DNA from 3 places in the Blautia sp. MSK17_66 genome. Region 1 is predicted to be linked to each of the others. Evidence: predicted binding sites of a transcription regulator. Region 1 holds the regulator's gene; each other region holds the start of a gene.
What was found. Region 1 encodes Rex, which represses fermentation and respiration genes when NADH is low (regulators of the CRP and FNR family bind a similar motif). Its sites were predicted from a motif close to ATTGTTAANTANTTAACAAT; they were not measured.
Positions count from the first base shown of each region.

Region 1 (6,722 bases):
AGCCTTAAGGTGCTGGACCGTTTCGGAAATGGAAACAAGGAGGATATTCTGGCGGCGTTTCGGTGGATCGAGAATCACCGGGAGGAATACAAGATCCGGATCGTAAATATTTCGGTCGGAACAACATATAAGACCAGAAGTGACAAGGATGTTCTGGTCCGTGGAGTGGAGGCTCTCTGGGACCAGGGACTGGTGGTGGTTGCAGCGGCGGGAAACCGTGGTCCGGAGCCGGGCAGCATTACCGCGCCGGGATGCAGCAAGAAGGTGATCACGGTGGGCTCCAGTGATATGCTTCTGGGAAAGACGGCAATCTCTGGAAGAGGACCGACGTTTGAGTGTGTCTGCAAACCGGATCTGGTTGCACCGGGGCGGCGGATCATGGCGTGTGCACCGGGAGCGGGGAATACCTATGCAATGAAAAGCGGCACTTCGATGTCTACACCGGTGATATCCGGAGCGGCGGCACTTGCCCTGGAAAAGGATCCGATGCTTACAAATGTGGATATCAAGATGATGCTGCGTGACAGTGCGGATGATCTGGGCCTTTCCAGGAATCAGCAGGGATGGGGAAAATTTAACTGTCAAAAGTTCCTTTCGCTGTAATTTTCTGGAAAATTTGTAAGATTTACTATGGTAAAGCCTGAAAGTATTGACGGACAGAGTTTTTTTCGCTACAATGTAACAAATCGCTGTTCAAAGCAACAGGAGCAGCGTATAGTAACTTACTGTGAACAGTAAAATAAATGCTACACAGAGAGGAGAAACTTATGACAAAAATTCAGATGACAACGCCGTTAGTAGAAATGGACGGAGATGAGATGACCAGAATTCTCTGGAAGATGATCAAGGATGAATTACTGCTTCCGTATATTGACCTGAATACAGAATACTATGATCTTGGTCTTGCACACCGTAATGACACAGATGATCAGGTAACGATCGATGCAGCAGAGGCAACCAAGAAATATGGTGTTGCAGTTAAATGTGCGACGATCACCCCGAACCATGCGCGTATGGACGAGTATGATCTCAAGAAGATGTACAAGAGCCCGAACGGAACGATCCGTGCGATCCTGGACGGAACGGTATTCCGTGCTCCGATCGTAGTGAAGGGAATTGAACCATGTGTACGAAACTGGAAGAAACCGATCACTCTTGCACGTCATGCATATGGTGATATCTATAAGAATACAGAGATGTATATTGACAAACCGGGCAAGGTTGAGCTTGTTTATACTTCAGAGGACGGAGAAGAGAAGCGTGCCCTGGTACAGGATTTCAAGGCTCCGGGAGTTGCCATGGGTATGCACAATATGGAGGCATCCATCGAGAGCTTTGCAAGAAGCTGCTTCAACTATGCACTGGATACAAAGCAGGATGTATGGTTTGGTGCCAAGGATACGATTTCCAAGACTTATGATGCCAAATTCAAACAGGTCTTCCAGACTATATTTGATGAGGAATTCAAGGAGAAATTCGAGGAAGCCGGTCTTACTTACTTCTACAGTCTGATCGATGATATCGTTGCCCGTGTTATGAAGGCAGAGGGAGGATTTATCTGGGCATGCAAGAATTATGACGGAGATGTTATGAGTGATATGGTATCTTCTGCATTTGGTTCCCTTGCAATGATGACATCTGTTCTGGTTTCTCCGAACGGATATTATGAGTATGAGGCTGCTCACGGAACGGTACAGAGACATTATTATCGTCATCTGGAGGGCGGTGAAACCTCCACAAACTCTGTGGCAACTATTTTTGCATGGACAGGAGCTCTTCGTAAGCGTGGAGAACTTGACGGAAATGCGGAACTGGCACAGTTCGCGGATAAGCTGGAGAAAGCAACTCTTTCTACTATTGAGTCCGGTAAGATGACCAAGGATCTGGCACTGATCACTACTATCGAGAACCCGACCGTATTGAACAGCGAGGGATTTATTCTTGCGATTAGAGAAACGTTGGATACTCTTCTTAAATAGTAAAAATTAACCAGAGCAATAGGGATATAAAGAAATGGGAAACCCACGGCATTACGCCAGGGTTTCCCATTTTTCATAAAGTTCTTCAAGCTCTGCCTGAATTTTGTCTTTTTCGCGGCTGAGTTCTGCACAGCGTCCGACGTTGGTACAGACATCCGGAAGAACCAGTGTTTCATCGATTTCTTTGTCTCTGGTTTCGAGTTCTTCAATCCTTTGTTCCGTCTTCTTAAGTTCCGCCTCCTGCTTACGCTTACGTGCCTGTTCTTCTTTCTGCTGCTGCCAGGTAAGCTTTCCTTCGGATGCCGCAGGTGCTGCAGGTGCTGCTTCATCGGAAGTGGTTTCTTCTGTCTGCTGTATCGGAGCATATTTTTCAGTGAGTTCTTCTTTTTTCTCAAGGTAATAATCGTAATCACCGATGTAGTTGACAACGGCCTGATTGGTAAGCTCCAGGATCCTGGTCGCGGTCTGGTTGATAAAGTATCGGTCATGAGAAACATAGAGAACCGTACCGGTGTAGCTGTTCAGTGCCTCCTCCAGGATTTCCTTGGATGCGATATCCAGATGGTTGGTCGGCTCATCGAGGATCAGGAAGTTGGCCTCGGAGAGCATCAGCTTTGCGAGAGAGACACGACCGCGCTCACCACCGGAGAGGGAAGAGATCAGCTTAAATACATCATCGTTGGTAAAAAGAAAGGCGGCGAGCATGTTTCGGATCTCTGTCTCGGTAAGGGTCGGGTAGGCATCGGAAATTTCTTCAAAGATGGTTTTTTCCGGATGCAGTACGTGATGCTCCTGATCGTAATAGCCGATCTGAACCTTTGAACCTAGGGTGAAGGTTCCGGAATCAGCGGGAATAAGATCGTTGAGGATCTTGAGCATGGTTGTCTTGCCGGTACCGTTGTTTCCGATCAGGGCAACGCGTTCGCCTCGCTTGATCTGGAAGGAGATATCGGTAAAAAGAGTCTGCTCCGGGAAACTCTTGGAAAGCTCCTCCACGGTAAGAACGTCATTTCCACTGATGACTCTTGGTTCGAGAGAGAGGCGCATCTGGCTCTGTACCTCTGTCGGCTTCTCGATTCGCTGGATCTTGCCGAGCATTTTTTCACGGCTCTCGGCGCGGCGGATGGATTTTTCACGGTTGAAGGATTTCAGCTTGACAATGACTGCCTCCTGGTGCTTGATCTCTCTCTGCTGGTTCAGATAAGCCTTGTACTGTGCATCACGCAGCTGAGCCTTCTTTTCTGCGTAGGCAGAGTAGTTTCCACTGTACATACGGACCTGTCCGGCATCGATCTCAATGACCTTGGTTACAACCTTATCCAGGAAATAACGGTCATGGGAAACAATAAATACAGCACCTGGATAGTTCAGGAGATAGGTTTCCAGCCAGGCAATACTCTCCATATCCAGATGGTTGGTCGGCTCATCGAGAAGAAGAATGTCAGGCTTAGAGATCAGAAGCTTACCAAGTGCAACGCGTGTCTTCTGTCCACCGGAGAGCGTTTCAATCTGCTTGTTGAAATCTTCTTCGGTGAAACCAAGACCCTTGAGGACACCCATCAGTTCACTCCTGTAAGCGTAGCCGTTTTCGAGCTCGAATTCATGGGTCAGCCGGGTATAGGTGTTCATCAGACGCTCGAGCTCCTCGCCGGAGGCATGCTTCATCTGTATTTCTGCTGCACGCATGCGGTCTTCCATATCAATGATGTACTGCTTGGTTGAGAGCAGCTCCTCATAGATGGTGCGGTGTCCCTTGATCTCCTGATACTGTGCGAGATAACCGATCTTCTTGTCCTTCATCAGAACGACCTGACCGGAATCTGCGGAAATTTCTTCCATTATAATACGGAGAAGGGTTGTCTTTCCTGCTCCGTTGTTGCCGATAAGAGCGGCTTTCTCACGCTCTTCTATATGAAAAGAGGCATCGTTCAGAATGACTTTTTCGCCAAAAGACTTATAGATGCTCTGACATGATAAGATCATAAATATTCCTCCAAAATCAATATACGCTATGATTATAAGGGGAAAAATTATCTTTGTAAAGGAAAAACCAACGAAAAAACAGCAAAAATTGCACAGAATTACCAACATAGATTGACAATAAAATGTCATTTCGTTATAATTAACAGGAAAGTATTAAGGGAGGGACAACGGTGGAGGCAAAACAGATATCAAAAGCTGTAATTAAGAGACTGCCCCGGTATTATCGCTATCTTGGCGAATTACTGGAAGACAATGTTGAGCGTATATCTTCCAATGATCTTAGTAAGAAAATGCGTGTCACAGCATCTCAGATCCGTCAGGATTTGAATAATTTCGGAGGGTTTGGGCAGCAGGGATACGGTTATAATGTAAAATATCTTTATACAGAGATCGGTAAGATCCTGGGACTGGATGAGGTACACCCGATGATCATCGTTGGTGCCGGTAATCTTGGACAGGCACTTGCCAATTATGTTGACTTTGAAAAACGTGGTTTTAAGTTACTGGGAATCTTTGATGTGAACCCGGTACTTGAAGGTATTGCTGTTCGCGGAATTGAGATCCAGATGATCAGCAATCTTCCATTTTTCTTAAGAGAGAATAATATTGAGATCGCAATCCTTACACTTCCGAAGAATAAGGCGAAGGATATGGCGGATATCCTGATCGAGAATGGTATCAAGGCGATCTGGAATTTTGCTCATATTGATCTGGATACTCCGGATGACGTAATTGTAGAGAATGTTCATCTTTCGGAGAGTCTGATGACTTTATCCTACAATCTCAGTCAATATCGACAGGAACATGTAGAAGAGCAGCATTCATAAAAAGAGGACAGTGAAAGGCTGTTACCCGGCTCCTTGCATTAAGGAGGCTGCGTAACAGCCTTTCTGTTGTTTTTGGAGAGGAGACGAAATGAGACGGATTGTGAACGGACCGGAAATGAAGACATTGGATCGTTATACGATTGACAGGATGGGTGTGCCGTCCTGCGTTCTGATGGAGAGGGCGGCACTGGCGGTCGTGGATGAGATGGAACGGCATTTTGCGGATACGAAGCAAAAAGAGCGTATCTTATGCGTCTGCGGAGGCGGAAACAACGGCGGAGACGGTGTTGCCATTGCCAGGATCCTGCACCTTCATGGATATGCTGCCGAAATCTATATGATGGGAAATCCGGATCATCGGACAGAGGAAACGTGCCGTCAGCTGGAAATTGCCGGAAATTATCAGGTTCCTCTGGTGAATAACCTGGAACTGAAGGAATATACTACTATAGTAGATGCCATTTTCGGCGTCGGGCTGGACCGTGCAATCGAGGGACGTTACCGGGATGTGCTGAGTGCAATGAATCAGGCGTCTGCCTGGAAAGTGGCGGTCGATCTTCCGTCCGGCGTGAGCAGCAGCACCGGGGAAGAACTTGGGATTGCCTTTCATGCAGATCTGACAGTGACCTTTGCTTTTGGCAAAACGGGCTTATGTCTTTATCCCGGGAAGATGTTTGCAGGAAGGGTTGTCACGGCGGATGTCGGCATCTACGAGAATCCGGAGCTTTTGCCGGAGAAAGGGGTTCTGGAGAAGAAAGATCTCCGGAAAATCCCGAAGCGTATTGCGAATGGAAATAAAGGTACCTTTGGCAAGGTTCTTATTGTTGCTGGAAGTAAGGGGATGTGCGGTGCCGCATATCTCTGTGCAGAGGGAGCATTTGCCGCGGGTGCCGGGATGGTGAAGATCCTGACAGATGAAGAGAATCGTATTCCGCTGCAGACGCTTCTTCCAGAGGCGATGTTTGCGGATGATTCCAGCGGGGAAGATACATGGTCTGATGCGGCACGCTGGTGTGATGTGATCGTGATCGGACCGGGCCTTGGACAGTCGGAAAAAAGTGCACAGAAAACAGAATCTTTCCTCTCTTTCGCACAGAGAATGGGGAAACCTGTGATCCTGGATGCGGATGGACTGAATCTGCTTTCGAAGAACCCGACGTGGAAGAAATATTTTCATGGCAGTCAGGTGATCTGTACCCCGCACCTGGGAGAGATGAGCCGGCTGAGTGAGGAGTTTATGTCCAAAAAGCCGGAATCCAGTCGGTCTTTATCTGAAAAACAGGTATCCAGGTTATCAATACCGGAAATACAGAAGAATCTTATTGGAACGGCTGAGAAGTTTGCCATGCAAAACGGTGTGGTCTGTGTGTTAAAGGATGCGTCGACGGTCATCACAGGCCCGGAGGACGATTTTTGCTGGATCAATCAGAGCGGAAATCCGGGAATGGCGACGGCGGGAAGCGGAGATGTCCTGTCGGGAATTTTGGCAGGTGTTCTGTGTACGTTCCTTTCAGAACATGACGGCAGAGTGAAACTGGCGGAGATGGCGGCCCTGGGTGTTTTTCTTCATGGGCTTGCAGGAGACAGGGCGGCACAGGATAAGGGCACTTACGGAATGAAGGCCGGAGACATTGCAAAAGCCGCGGCGAAGGTCCTCAGAGAACGGGAAAATATGTTAGAATATATTTGATAAGAATATTTGCGATATGCAGTGAGGAGATAAAGGATTATGAAGAAATTCGAGAGAGTAAAAGCGGTTGTATCATTAGATGCGATCGCACATAACTTTGCGGAAATGAAGAAAAATATTGCAGAGGGAACGCAGATCGTTGCGGTGATCAAGGCAGATGGATACGGACATGGGGCAGAGGCAATCGCCCGTCTGATCGAAGACTATGATTATATCTGGGGATTTGCGGTTGCAACACCTGAG
Region 1 covers NZ_JAJBNQ010000003.1:103,216-109,937, forward strand. Annotated here, with positions in the region: gene LIR34_RS02625 (S8 family peptidase) at 1-603, shown strand, start outside; gene LIR34_RS02630 (NADP-dependent isocitrate dehydrogenase) at 768-1,979, shown strand; gene abc-f (ribosomal protection-like ABC-F family protein) at 2,031-3,962, opposite strand; gene LIR34_RS02640 (redox-sensing transcriptional repressor Rex) at 4,133-4,789, shown strand; gene LIR34_RS02645 (NAD(P)H-hydrate dehydratase) at 4,878-6,479, shown strand; gene alr (alanine racemase) at 6,519-6,722, shown strand, end outside.

Region 2 (6,432 bases), on a different contig from region 1:
TTTCTGTATCTGCAGCTTTTTCGTCTACTTTTTTCTCCTGAGCCTGACGGTATTTGAAGAAATCAGTAGCAACCTGCGGGAACAGTGCATAGGACAGAACGTCCTCATCCTGCTCTTTGTAAGCAGACATTTCTGTTTCCAGCTTATCCAGCTCGTTGTCGAGAAGGTCTGCCGGACGACAGGTAATCGGTTTTGCATCGCCGATGCACTTCTTCTGTACTTCCTGGTTGAACGGTTTTACGGTTGCTCCGTATTTTCCTAACAGGATGTCTTTTGTTTCTTTTGTTACCATCTTGTATCTCTCGCCCATAAGTACGTTGAATACAGCCTGTGTACCAACGATCTGGGAAGACGGAGTTACGAGCGGCGGCTCACCAAGGTCTTTACGAACCTTCGGAACTTCCTCAAGAACATCATAGAATTTATCTTCTGCATGCTGTTCTTTCAGCTGTGATGTCAGGTTGGAAAGCATTCCGCCCGGTACCTGATACAGAAGAGTCTTGATATTAACGCCAAGGTTCTTCGGATTCAGAAGGCCGCTGTCCAGAGCTTCATCACGGATCGGACGGAAGTAATCAGCGATCTCAGCAAGGAGTTTCTGATCAAATCCTGTGTCATATGGTGTACCCTTGAAGGTTTCTACCATAACCTCTGTTGCAGGCTGGGAAGTTCCCAGAGCGAACGGAGACATTGCAGTGTCGATGATGTCAACGCCTGCCTCTACTGCCTTGAGGTATGTCATGGAAGCAACACCGGATGTGTAATGTGTATGAAGGTCGATCGGGATGCTTACAGCATCTTTGAGTGCTCCTACAAGCTCAGTTGCTTTGTAAGGAAGCAGAAGACCTGCCATATCTTTGATACAGATAGAATCTGCACCCATCTCTTCGATGTGTTTTGCGATGTTTACCCAGTACTCAAGAGTATATGCATCGCCTAAAGTGTAGGAAAGAGCAACCTGTGCGTGTGCTTTTTCTTTGTTTGCAGCCTTTACAGCTGTCTGAAGGTTACGCATATCATTGAGACAGTCAAAAATACGGATGATGTCGATTCCGTTTGCTGCGGATTTCTGTACGAAATATTCTACTACATCATCTGCGTACGGACGGTATCCAAGGATGTTCTGTCCACGGAAGAGCATCTGAAGTTTGGTGTTTTTGAAGCCGTCACGTAATTTACGAAGTCTTTCCCACGGATCTTCCTTGAGGAAACGAAGGGAAGCGTCAAAAGTAGCTCCACCCCAGCACTCTACTGCATGGTAGCCGACTTTATCCATTTTATCTACGATTGGAAGCATCTGTTCTGTGGTCAGTCTGGTTGCAATCAGAGACTGATGTGCATCACGGAGAACAGTTTCCACAATTTTTACAGGTTTTTTTTCTAATTCAGCCATTATGTTTTCTCCTTGTATTTATTAAGTACTCTAGGTCAGACTCCAAAGATAGCCATGAAGGTTCCAGCTGCAACGGCTGTTCCGATTACACCGGCTACGTTCGGTCCCATCGCATGCATCAGAAGGAAGTTTGTAGGATCCGCTTCTGCGCCGACTTTCTGAGAAACGCGGGCAGCCATAGGAACCGCAGATACACCTGCCGAACCGATTAGAGGATTGATCTTTCCGCCTGACAGTTTACACATCAGTTTACCGAGCATACATCCGCCAAAGGTACCAAATGCAAACGCTACAAGACCAAGAACAACGATTTTCAGAGTGTCAATATTAAGGAATGCTTCTGCACTTGTGGAAGCACCTACAGATGTACCAAGCAGGATAACTACGATGTACATCAGCGCGTTGGATGCTGTTTCTGTAAGCTGTTTAACAACGCCAGACTCACGGAAGAGGTTACCAAGCATCAGCATACCTACCAGCGGAGCTGTTGTAGGAAGAATCAGGCACACAACGATGGTAATTACGATCGGGAAGAGAATCTTCTCGATTTTGGTTACAGGACGAAGCTGATCCATTTTGATTTTACGTTCTTTCTCTGTAGTACAGAGTTTCATGATTGGCGGCTGAATGATCGGAACCAGTGACATATAAGAATATGCCGCCACCGCGATCGGTCCCATTAAAGTGGTCTGTCCAAGTTTTCCTGCAAGGAAAATGGAAGTAGGACCATCTGCTCCACCGATGATGGAGATTGCTGCTGCTGCCTTTCCGTTGAATCCAAGGAAGATTGCAAGGAAGTATGCAACATAGATACCAAGCTGTGCAGCTGCTCCAAGAAGGAAACTCTTCGGATTGGCGATCAGCGGACCAAAGTCTGTCATCGCACCAACGCCCATAAAGATCAGGGACGGAAGAATACTCCACTCATCAAGGATATAGAAGTAATGCAGAAGACCACCAACACCATTGGACATGTCTTCCGGATTTGCCATAATATCCGGGTAGATGTTTACCAGGAGCATACCAAAAGCGATCGGAACCAAAAGAAGCGGCTCAAAACCTTTTTTGATAGCAAGGAATAAGAATACACACGCCACCGCGATCATCAGATAGTTTCCCCATGTCAGGTTAAAAAATGCCGTCTGATGAATCAGGTTGGACAGGGTTTCTGTTACATAAGACATTTGATTACCTCCCGTCCTAGTTCATTGTAGCCAGAGTATCTCCGTTTTCTACGGATGCGCCTTCGGATGTATCGATGCTGGCTACAGTACCATCCTGAGGAGCAACAACCGGGATTTCCATCTTCATGGATTCCAGGATCACGATGTTGTCTCCTGCTTTTACTGCCTGTCCTGCGGAAGCTACGACTTTGAGGACTTTACCTGGTACAGAAGCAGTAACTTTCACTGCACCTGCTCCTGCTGCCGGTGCTGCTGCCTTAGGAGCTGCTTTCGGTGCTGCCTTCGGTGCTGCTACAGGTGCTGCTGCCGGTGTGCTTACGCTTCCTGTTTCTTCTACAGTAACTTCATATGCTGTTCCGTTTACGGTGATTGTATAGCTTTTCATTTTTAATCCTCCTAAAATTGTCAATTACCTTTTTTTACGGTTGATCTTACGAATGGAGCGTACAACAAATCCGTCTGTTGTAGTTCCCTCTGATGCCGCGATTGCCGCTGCAATTACAGCGATCAGTTCTGAATCATCAGCTTCCTCCTGTACAGGTACTGCCACAGGAACCGGCGCCGGTGCCGGAGTTTCTTCTTTCTTCTTCTTAACCTGCTGTGCCCCGGATCCCGGAACAAATTTAAACAGGGAGATAAGGAAGATCAGGAATGCAAGGATCACAAATACAGTACCAAGTCCCATGAGAGTATTCAGTGCTGCATTCTTCATGATTGTCGCAAAAGAATACTTAACATCAACGGTCAGGGAAGTAGGGTTCATTTTTTTGTCGATTACGTAGACAAAGTCTGCATCTTCTTTTTCGAATTCGACCTCAACAGTAGCAGTGTATTCCTTATCCTTATCGTCATACTCTACTTCTACTGTGTCACCGATCTCCTTCAGGTCACCTACTTCTTTCTTAACACCACTCCAGGCTGTCATCGCATTTACAACAAATTCATTATCTTCTTCCAGGTACTGCTCGATCTCAGCATCTGACAAGCCGATAATTTCATCTGTTACTGCTCCAACATAAGCTTCAACCTGAGTCTTAACATTATCATCCATCTCACCGTCTGCCCAGACAAGAGCTGTGCCTGAGAACATCAGAGATGCGGCACACGCAAACGCAGCACAGGTAGTGGATGCTTTCTTTAACATCTGATTCATATGCTCACCTCGCTTAGACTGTGCCATGTTTCTTAGCTGGACGGTCTTCTCTCTTTGTGAACAGCATTTCAAATGCTCCGATCACGTATTTACGTGTATCAGCCGGAGCGATCACAGTATCTACATAACCTCTTGCTGCTGCGGACTCTACGTTAGACTGCAGTGCTCTGTACTCAGCTGCCTTCTCATTCAGGACAGAAGCCTCTGATCCCGGATACATGATCTTGGCTGCCATGGAGGCATCCATCATACCGATTTCTGCATTCTCCCATGCATAAACAAAATCTGCTCCTACAGATTTGCTGTTCATAGCCACATAAGCAGTTCCGTATGCCTTGCCGATGATCACATTAACCTTCGGTACAGTTGCGGATGCAAATGCATGAACAAGTTCTCCGACAGCTTTTGCCATTACCTTTTCGCTGCATACGGTTGCATTGAATCCGGTTACATTTGTAAGAGTCAGCACCGGAATTTCAAAAGCATCACAGAATTTAACAAATCCGGCAGCTTTTCTTGCACCTCTTGCAGAAAGAGTTCCATCGAATTCTTCTGCCTTCTTGCCTTCTGCATCGTAAACTTCTGTTCTGTTGGCTACTGCACCTACAGTCATTCCGTTTACACGAAGGAAACCGGTAACAACGTCTTTACCATAGTCTCTCTTTGTCTCAAAGAAAATTCCATTGTCTGCGATTCTGGAAAGTGCGAGGGATGTGTCTCCTGCACATGCTGCGATATCTTCGCATGCACGGTTCAGATCATCTGTGCACTCTTCAAAAGAATCGTTGTCTTCGAAATTGGATGGAAGAAGTCCGATAAGCTGACGGATTTCAGCAAGAATCTCTTCCTCTGATTCTACTGCATCGATAAGTCCAGTTTCTTTGCTCTGGAATTCTGCGGATGCTGTATCACATTTCTCTGTGTAGTTTCCATCCAGTGCATTCGGGCTGTTTACAAACATCTTGCCTTTCTTGGATTCGATGAATGTAAAGTCTGTCAGTGCCGGAACAACTGCCATTCCTCCGCCACAGGTACCAAATACAGCTGTGATCTGCGGGATCATTCCGGATGCCATTGTCTGTTTCAGATAAATTCCACCAAACGCTTCCAGTGCATCTGTTGCTTCCTGCAGACGCATTCCTGCACAGTCAACAAGACCGATCACCGGTGCGCCTGTCTTCATAGCCAGGTCATATAAAGCAGAAATCTTCTTTGCATGCATTTCGCCGACTGTTCCGTTCAGTACGGAAGCATCCTGGCTGTATACATAGACAAGATTTCCGTCGATCACACCATATCCGGTGATAACACCGTCTGAAGGCGCTTTTGTTTCAGCCATGTTAAAATCTGTGGATCTGGCTGTTACGCTTTTCCCGATTTCAACAAAACTGTTGGCGTCAAGCAAAGAATTTATTCTTGTGCCTGCTAAGCTTTGTGTTGCATTACTCATTCTCTTTTGCCCTCCATGTTTATAAAATTTTAAAATATAACCAAAATTTTAGCCGATTATAATTGTAACCTGTTTTCAATATTTTTTCAATACATTTCCGTTTTTTTGTTAATTTTTTAACTCCTAAATTTATTTTGCGACAATACAATTTTTTTGTATTTTACAAAAAAAGCCCTCGCTGCCGCGAAAAGGCTCTTCCCTCTGCTCTCAATGAAAAAATTTTTCTGAAACATACTCCAGTACCCGAAAAAAGGTTCTACGCTCGACCGACTGTTCCGCCAGAACCGGGTAGGAGGCCAGAATCTGTCCGTCAAGCAAAAATGTCACCCTGCCGATCTTATCACGGCGCTTTACCGGAGCCTCAAGCATCTCTGGTACATTCACCCGGCATACAATCCTTTCATCGTCTGCAAGAAGCATCTGCCTCTCCTTCTGTTCCGTGTCGACATCGGATATACCACGGATATACTGCACTCTTTTGGTGGGATCTTCCCGAAATCCGTTCTTTACCCGGATCAGTGGAATTTCCGGATCTTCCCACCAGCTTCGATAGTTATAATTTTTTTCTCCGTATGTAAGAAGTGCAGACGCATCCTTCCATTTATAGGTCTTATGGTCCGGCCATCCGCTCCCCAAAAGAGCAACGATAAAGGTTTTTCCATCTCTTTCTTCTGCACACACATAACAGTATCCTGCATCTCCTGTATATCCTGTTTTTCCCGAAACGATCCCTTCCCGCATATCCAGAAATGCATTGGTGTTGTGGATTGAAAAAGTCCGCTTCTTCTGAATGTCCGAGAAAGAATATTCTCTGGTTTGTGTGATCTTAAGAAACATAGGATTCTGTATGGCATATCGCATGATCCGTGCCAGATCTCTCGCAGTCGTATGATGTATCCCGCCGCTGTCTTTCGCGTCGAGACCATTGGGTGTCACAAAATGCGTATCCGTACAGCCAAGCTCTTCTGCTTTCTGATTCATCATAGCCGCAAATCCTTCTGTGGAACCTCCGATACGCTCTGCGATCGCAACCGCAGTATCATTATGGCTCTGCAGCATCAGGGAATATAAAAGATCCTCAAGGTAATACTGTTCTCCCTCCCGGATTCCAAGACGTACCTCCGGCTGGGATGCTGCCCTTGAGGAAACCTGCACATAATCATCACCCTGTCCGTTTTCCAGCGCAAGGATACAGGTCAGGACCTTTGTGGTACTCGCATTCGGCCGCGGCGTTTCTCCTTCTTTTTCGTAC
Region 2 covers NZ_JAJBNQ010000026.1:296-6,727, reverse strand. Annotated here, with positions in the region: gene LIR34_RS13510 (oxaloacetate decarboxylase subunit alpha) at 1-1,393, opposite strand, end outside; gene LIR34_RS13505 (sodium ion-translocating decarboxylase subunit beta) at 1,429-2,577, opposite strand; gene LIR34_RS13500 (biotin/lipoyl-binding carrier protein) at 2,594-2,962, opposite strand; gene LIR34_RS13495 (OadG family transporter subunit) at 2,987-3,757, opposite strand; gene LIR34_RS13490 (acyl-CoA carboxylase subunit beta) at 3,744-5,180, opposite strand; gene LIR34_RS13485 (D-alanyl-D-alanine carboxypeptidase family protein) at 5,388-6,432, opposite strand, start outside.
Region 2: a site for Rex is predicted at 5,285-5,304, ahead of LIR34_RS13490 (acyl-CoA carboxylase subunit beta). Genes of this name have one in related genera too.

Region 3 (6,722 bases), on a different contig from region 1:
TGCATCGTATCACAGACGACATTTAATTACAACAAATTTAAAGAATTAGTTGAAATTCTTTGCGAAAAGAGGTATTATAATAATGTTTTAAATATTAGCAATATTTTAAACACTATTTGTAATGCTACTGAAGAACGGCAGAAAGAAGCAAAAAACATAGCCGGAGAGGTAGACACTATGCTTGTCATCGGTGGCAGACATAGTTCCAATACTCAAAAGCTGTTTGAAATATGCAAAGAGGAATGTGGAAATACTTACTATATACAAACACCTGTAGACTTGGATTCTGAAATGTTCCATCGCAGTAGTTGTGTAGGTATTACAGCAGGGGCGTCCACCCCAAAGAAAATTATTGAGGAGGTTCAAGAACATGTCAGAATTAAGTTTTGAACAGATGCTGGAGGATTCCGTAAAAACAATCAGAAATGGAGAGATCGTACAGGGTACTGTTATCGATGTCAAAGAGGATGAGATCATCCTGAATATCGGTTATAAAGCAGATGGTATCATCACAAAGAATGAATATTCCAACGATTCTTCCCTGGTACTTACCGATGCAGTTAAAGTTGGTGATACTATGGAAGCAAAAGTCCTGAAAGTAAATGATGGAGAGGGACAGGTTATCCTGACATACAAACGTCTTGCTGCAGAGAAAGGCAACAAACGTCTGGAAGCTGCTTTTGAATCTCAGGAAGTACTCAAAGCACCTGTAACACAGGTACTGGATGGCGGACTTTGTGTAAACATTGATGAAGCAAGAGTATTCATCCCTGCAAGCCTTGTATCCGATACTTATGAGAAAGATCTTTCCAAATACGCAGATCAGGAAATCGAATTCGTGATCACAGAGTTCAACCCGAGAAGACGCCGTATCATCGGTAACCGTAAACAGCTTCTTCTTGCTGAGAAAGCAGAGAAACAGAAAGAACTCATGGAAAAGATCAACGTTGGTGATGTTGTTACAGGTACTGTTAAGAACGTTACAGATTTCGGTGCATTCATCGATCTTGGCGGAGCAGACGGACTTCTTCATATTTCCGAAATGTCCTGGGGCAGAGTAGAGAATCCGAAGAAAGTATTCAACGTTGGCGATGAAGTTAAAGTTATGATCAAAGAGATTAATGGAGACAAGATTGCACTTTCCATGAAATTCCCGGAAGAGAATCCATGGCTGACAGCTGCAGAGAAATTTGCAGTAGGAAACGTTGTAACTGGTAAAGTTGCCCGTATGACAGATTTTGGTGCATTTGTTGAACTGGCACCTGGAATCGATGCACTTCTTCACGTATCCCAGATTTCCAGAGAGCACGTTGCAAAACCATCTGATGTACTTTCCATCGGACAGGAAATCGAGGCAAAGGTTGTTGACTTCAACGGTGAAGACAAGAAGATCAGCCTCAGCATAAAAGCACTGGAAGCTCCTGCACAGGCAGAAGAAGATACAGAAGCTTAATTAGTTCTCGAGAATATTAAATCCCGGCAGACTTAAGATCTGCCGGGATTTTTTGTTTTATTTGGAAATTACTTTGTAAATTTCCGAATAAGTATTGCAAAGCCTTAAGAAGGACTTGTACGCCTGGTTCCGAGATTGTTGAGAAGACAGGGAAGAGAGTGTGTCAGATACTGCATTTGCATGGAAGTGCTGTTAAGAAAATTTTTGTCACATTGAAACCATGTATAACAGGTCTGAGGTGTGGCCGGCATTCGAAGACTTTTGTCCATATAGCGGCTGAGGGATTTGGGAATTGCCTGATCTTCTCCGGGAAGATACTCGTAATCCTTATAATTGGAGTAGTATTGTCGGAGCTTTCCGTTTTTTAGATGGAGAAGCAGACGTGCTTCCTCTCTGTCGGCGGTAAAGTAAAATTCATCTGTGACACAGGAGACAGATATCGGTACCGGATGCTCTAGCTTCAGTGTGATCACGAGCTCCTGCTGATCATGAATGCGGATTGCAGAAGGCTCGTATTTTCCGAGATAGAGTGATCTGTAACTCAGAAGCGTAAAGACAAGTCCGAGACCATGTAAGTCTTCCTGGTTGTGTCCGAGCACAGTTTCCAGTGCTTTTGGATCCTTTTTTTTCATATAGGAGCGGTACAGGCGGATACACTGTCCTCCATCACAGTAGATTCTGTGCATGGAAGGGAAGAGATTTTCCAGGTCAGGCTGCTTCATTCGTGATAATTTAAACAAACTTTGACAGGATTTAAGTACCTGATAGACATCGATTGAGGCGAGTCCTTCAAATGGAGACGGAAGCTCATTTTTTCGGCAGCGTTCTTCAAGATAGGGCTGGTCAAAACGATCTCCGTTGTACTGGATCGTATAGGTTGAATCCTGTAGATAGTTAGTGAATTCGCGAATGATCAAGGCTTCTTCTTCCGGAGATTCTCCGAGCCATTGTGTGAGGATCCACTGATTCTGTTCCCATTTGACGGCTCCGATGAGGTAGACAAAGGTGGAATATCTGGATAAACCTGTAGTCTCAATATCATAAAAAACAGGTGTAAATTCTGACAATTTTAATTCTGTACTCGACAAAAATTTAACAGTATCAGGGGTCGGAAACCCTTGTAAAATCGGCATTTTTTTAACAATCATGTGATATTTTTCCTTTCTTGATTGTATTTGATTATACACAATATTTTGAAAATTTGGTAGTGAATTTTTGAAGAAAAAGATGTATAGTATAAATAGGGTTTTGCGATATCATCAGAAAGAAAATAAACATGAGCAGGTCGTTCTGGGCAGAGCTCATGAAAAAGGAGGAAACGAATATATGGGAAAACTGACCTTTAAAGGCGGAATCCATCCTTACGAAGGTAAGGAACTGGCAAAGAACCAGCCGGTTGAGAAGTATCTCCCAAAGGGAGATATGGTCTATCTGATGTCTCAGCACATTGGAGCTCCATCTGTTCCGTGTGTCAAAAAAGGTGACCAGGTTCTTGCAGGACAGAAGATTGCCGATGCAGGCGGATTTGTATCGGTACCTCAGCATGCATCTGTATCCGGTACCGTCAAGGGCATCGAGAAGAGACTGAATGCTACAGGGGCAATGGTTGATGCAGTCATCGTAGATAATGACCAGCAGTATCAGGAAGTAGAGTTTGTTCCTGCTGCACTTGAGGATCTGACGAAAGAAGAGATCCTGAACCGTATCAAGGAAGGCGGAGTTGTTGGTATGGGTGGAGCCGGATTCCCGACCCATGTCAAGCTGGCACCGAAGGATCCTTCCAAGATTGAATATGTACTGGTAAACGGTGCAGAGTGTGAACCTTATATTACAAGTGACTATCGAAGAATGCTGGAAGAGCCGGAGAAGGTTGTAGAAGGACTTAAGGTGATCCTTAAACTCTTTGATTCTGCCAAAGGCTATATCTGCATTGAGGATAACAAACCGGACTGTATCGAAAAGATGCAGAAACTGGTAAAGGATATCCCGAGAATCGAAGTCAAAGAAGTTATGACCAAATATCCACAGGGTGGTGAGCGTACTCTGATCTATGCCACAACCGGCAGAGAGATCAATTCCACAATGCTCCCGGCAGATGTCGGATGTGTGGTAGATAACGTTGCAACTGTTATTGCTATATATGAAGCGGTGATTCTGGGAAAACCAGTTGTGGACAGAGTTGTAACGATAACAGGTGATGGTATTAAAGCGCCTAAGAACTTCAGTGTCTATACAGGAACAGATATGTCAGAGCTGATCGATGCGGCAGGAGGACTGAAAGCAAAGATCGAAAAGATTATTTCCGGTGGTCCGATGATGGGATTCCCGCTGTATGAGCTTCATATTCCATGTACAAAGACAACATCTGCGTTCCTTTTCCTGGAACATGATGCAGTAGCTGAAGCACAGAAGATCCAGACAGCGTGTATCAACTGCGGACGCTGCGTAAGTGTCTGTCCAGGTCATGTTCTTCCGGCACGTCTGGCTACGCTGGCTGAACGTGGTGATATGGCAGGCTTTGAAGCCCTGGATGGTATGGAGTGCTGTGAGTGCGGATGCTGCAGTTACATCTGCCCGGCAAAGAGACCGTTGACCCAGAGTATCAAATCCATGCGAAAAATGGTTCTTGCCAGCCGTAAGAAGAAATAGGGGGAGGGAACAAAATGGAACAAATGTTAAATGTATCATCTAATCCTCATGTCAGGGACAAAATGACAACAGGTCGGATCATGCAGCTTGTCGTGCTTGCACTGCTTCCAACCACACTGTTTGGTATCTGGAACTTCGGCTTCCGTGCATTTCTTGTTGTACTTGTGACGGTAGCATCCAGCGTATTTTTTGAATGGCTGTATGACCGTCTTATGCATAAAAAGAATACCGTTACTGATTTCAGTGCAGCAGTTACAGGACTTCTGCTTGCACTCAATATGCCGCCTCAGATCCCGCTGTGGATGCCTGTACTTGGCAGTGCTTTTGCGATCATCGTTGTAAAGCAGCTTTTTGGCGGACTTGGACAGAACTTTATGAACCCGGCACTGGCTGCAAGATGCTTCCTGATGATTTCTTTCACAGGTAAAATGACCGATTTTGCAGTGGACAAGCTGAGCGGATATCATTGCATTGATACCGTTACAGGAGCAACTGCACTTGCAGAGCTTAAGAACAGCGGATTCACAGCAGATTCCATTTCTGTAAAAAATCTGTTCATCGGTAACATTCATGGAACCATCGGAGAAACTTCTGCTCTTGCGATCCTGATCGGTGCAGTGATCCTCCTTGCATTCAAGGTCATTGATCTCAAGATCCCGCTTACATATATCGGAAGCTTTGCAGTATTTGTGATCTTTTATATGCTTGGAACAGGCAAAGGCTTTGATGTGAACTATCTTTTCAGCCATCTGTTCGGCGGCGGACTTATGCTTGGTGCATGGTTCATGGCGACAGACTATGTAACAACTCCGATCACACCGAAGGGCCAGCTGATCTACGGATGCTGTCTTGGTGTTGTTACCGCGATCTTCCGTCTCTTTGGCGGATCCGCAGAGGGTGTTTCCTATGCGATCATCTTCTGTAACCTTCTGGTACCGCTGATCGAGAAAGTGACCAAACCGGTTGCCTTTGGAAAAGGAGGTAAGAAAGCATGAGTATTGTAAAAGATACGATCGCGATCACTGCGATCACGCTTGTGGCAGGTCTGGCTCTTGGCGTAGTCCAGGATATCACGGAAGGCCCTATCGCACAGCAGCAGGAACAGTCCAAGCAGGAGGCATACAAGGCTGTATTTGAAGATGCAGACAGCTTTGAACCATGTGAAGTGGATGCCGATGCACTGGCAGCAAACCTTGCAGAAAACAATTTTAACGCACAGACGATCAATGAAGTCATGGAAGCGAAGGATGCTTCCGGCGAGACGATCGGCTATGCACTCAATGTCACAGATTCTGAAGGATATGGCGGAGATATCCAGTTTACCATGGGAATTCAGAATGACGGAACTTTAAATGGAATTTCCATCCTGTCCATCAGCGAGACTGCAGGACTTGGTATGAAGGCCAAAAATCCGGATTTCCAGGATCAGTTCAAGGACAAAAAAGTAGAAAAATTCGAGTACACCAAGACAGGGGCCACATCTGACGATCAGATCGATGCCATCAGTGGTGCCACAATTACTACAAATGCCATGACAAACGGTGTAAATGCCGGCCTTTGTGCATTTCGTTATGTGGAAGGAGGAGCAGAGTCATGAAAGCAAATACACCTGCAGAACGTCTTGTAAACGGTATTATCAAAGAAAACCCGACTTTTGTGCTGGTGCTGGGTATGTGTCCTACACTGGCGGTTACTACATCTGCGATCAACGGTATCGGAATGGGTCTGACTACAACTGTAGTTCTGGCAATGTCCAACCTTATGATCTCCCTTCTTCGGAAGTTTATTCCGGATGGAGTTCGTATGCCGGCCTTTATCGTTGTCGTTGCATCTTTTGTAACCATCGTGCAGATGCTGTTAGAGGGATTCATTCCGAGTCTTTATTCTGCACTTGGAATTTATATTCCTCTTATCGTTGTAAACTGTATCATTCTTGGTCGTGCAGAGGCTTATGCTTCAAAGAATCCTCCGATTCCGTCACTCTTTGATGGTATTGGCATGGGACTTGGTTTTACTTTAAGTATCACCTGTATCGGTGCAGTACGTGAACTTCTCGGTGCAGGACAGCTCTTCGGACGTCAGATCCTTCCGCTTGCTGATGCGGCAGCCGGAAAGATGGGCTATGAGCCGATCACGATCTTTATCCTTGCACCTGGAGCTTTCTTTGTTCTTGCCATGCTTGCAGCACTTCAGAACAAGTTTAAGATCGGTGCAGCAAAGAGAGGTATTGATCCGAGTGAAGGCTGTGGATGCTGTTCAGGCTGTGATACCTGCAACAATACAATGTGCAAAGGAGGCAAGGAAGCATGAAAGAATTATTACTGATCCTGGTAAGCTCTGCGATCGTCAACAACGTAGTCCTGAGCCAGTTCCTCGGACTCTGCCCGTTCTTTGGTGTATCCAAGAGAATTGAAACAGCAGCCGGAATGGGTGGTGCGATTATTTTCGTTATCACATTGTCCTCTTTTGTAACAGGTCTGATCTACAACTTTATCCTGGTGCCGACAGGTATGGAATATTTACAGACGATCGTATTTATTCTTATTATCGCTGCACTGGTTCAGTTTGTTGAGATGTTCCTCAAGAAAGGTATGCCGGCACTTTATCAGTCACTTGGTGT
Region 3 covers NZ_JAJBNQ010000026.1:9,291-16,012, forward strand. Annotated here, with positions in the region: gene ispH (4-hydroxy-3-methylbut-2-enyl diphosphate reductase) at 1-390, shown strand, start outside; gene rpsA (30S ribosomal protein S1) at 371-1,453, shown strand; gene LIR34_RS13535 (ribonuclease H-like domain-containing protein) at 1,558-2,520, opposite strand; gene rsxC (electron transport complex subunit RsxC) at 2,780-4,102, shown strand; gene LIR34_RS13545 (RnfABCDGE type electron transport complex subunit D) at 4,117-5,097, shown strand; gene LIR34_RS13550 (RnfABCDGE type electron transport complex subunit G) at 5,094-5,699, shown strand; gene rsxE (electron transport complex subunit RsxE) at 5,696-6,412, shown strand; gene rsxA (electron transport complex subunit RsxA) at 6,409-6,722, shown strand, end outside.
Region 3: a site for Rex is predicted at 2,579-2,598, ahead of rsxC (electron transport complex subunit RsxC). Genes of this name have one in related genera too.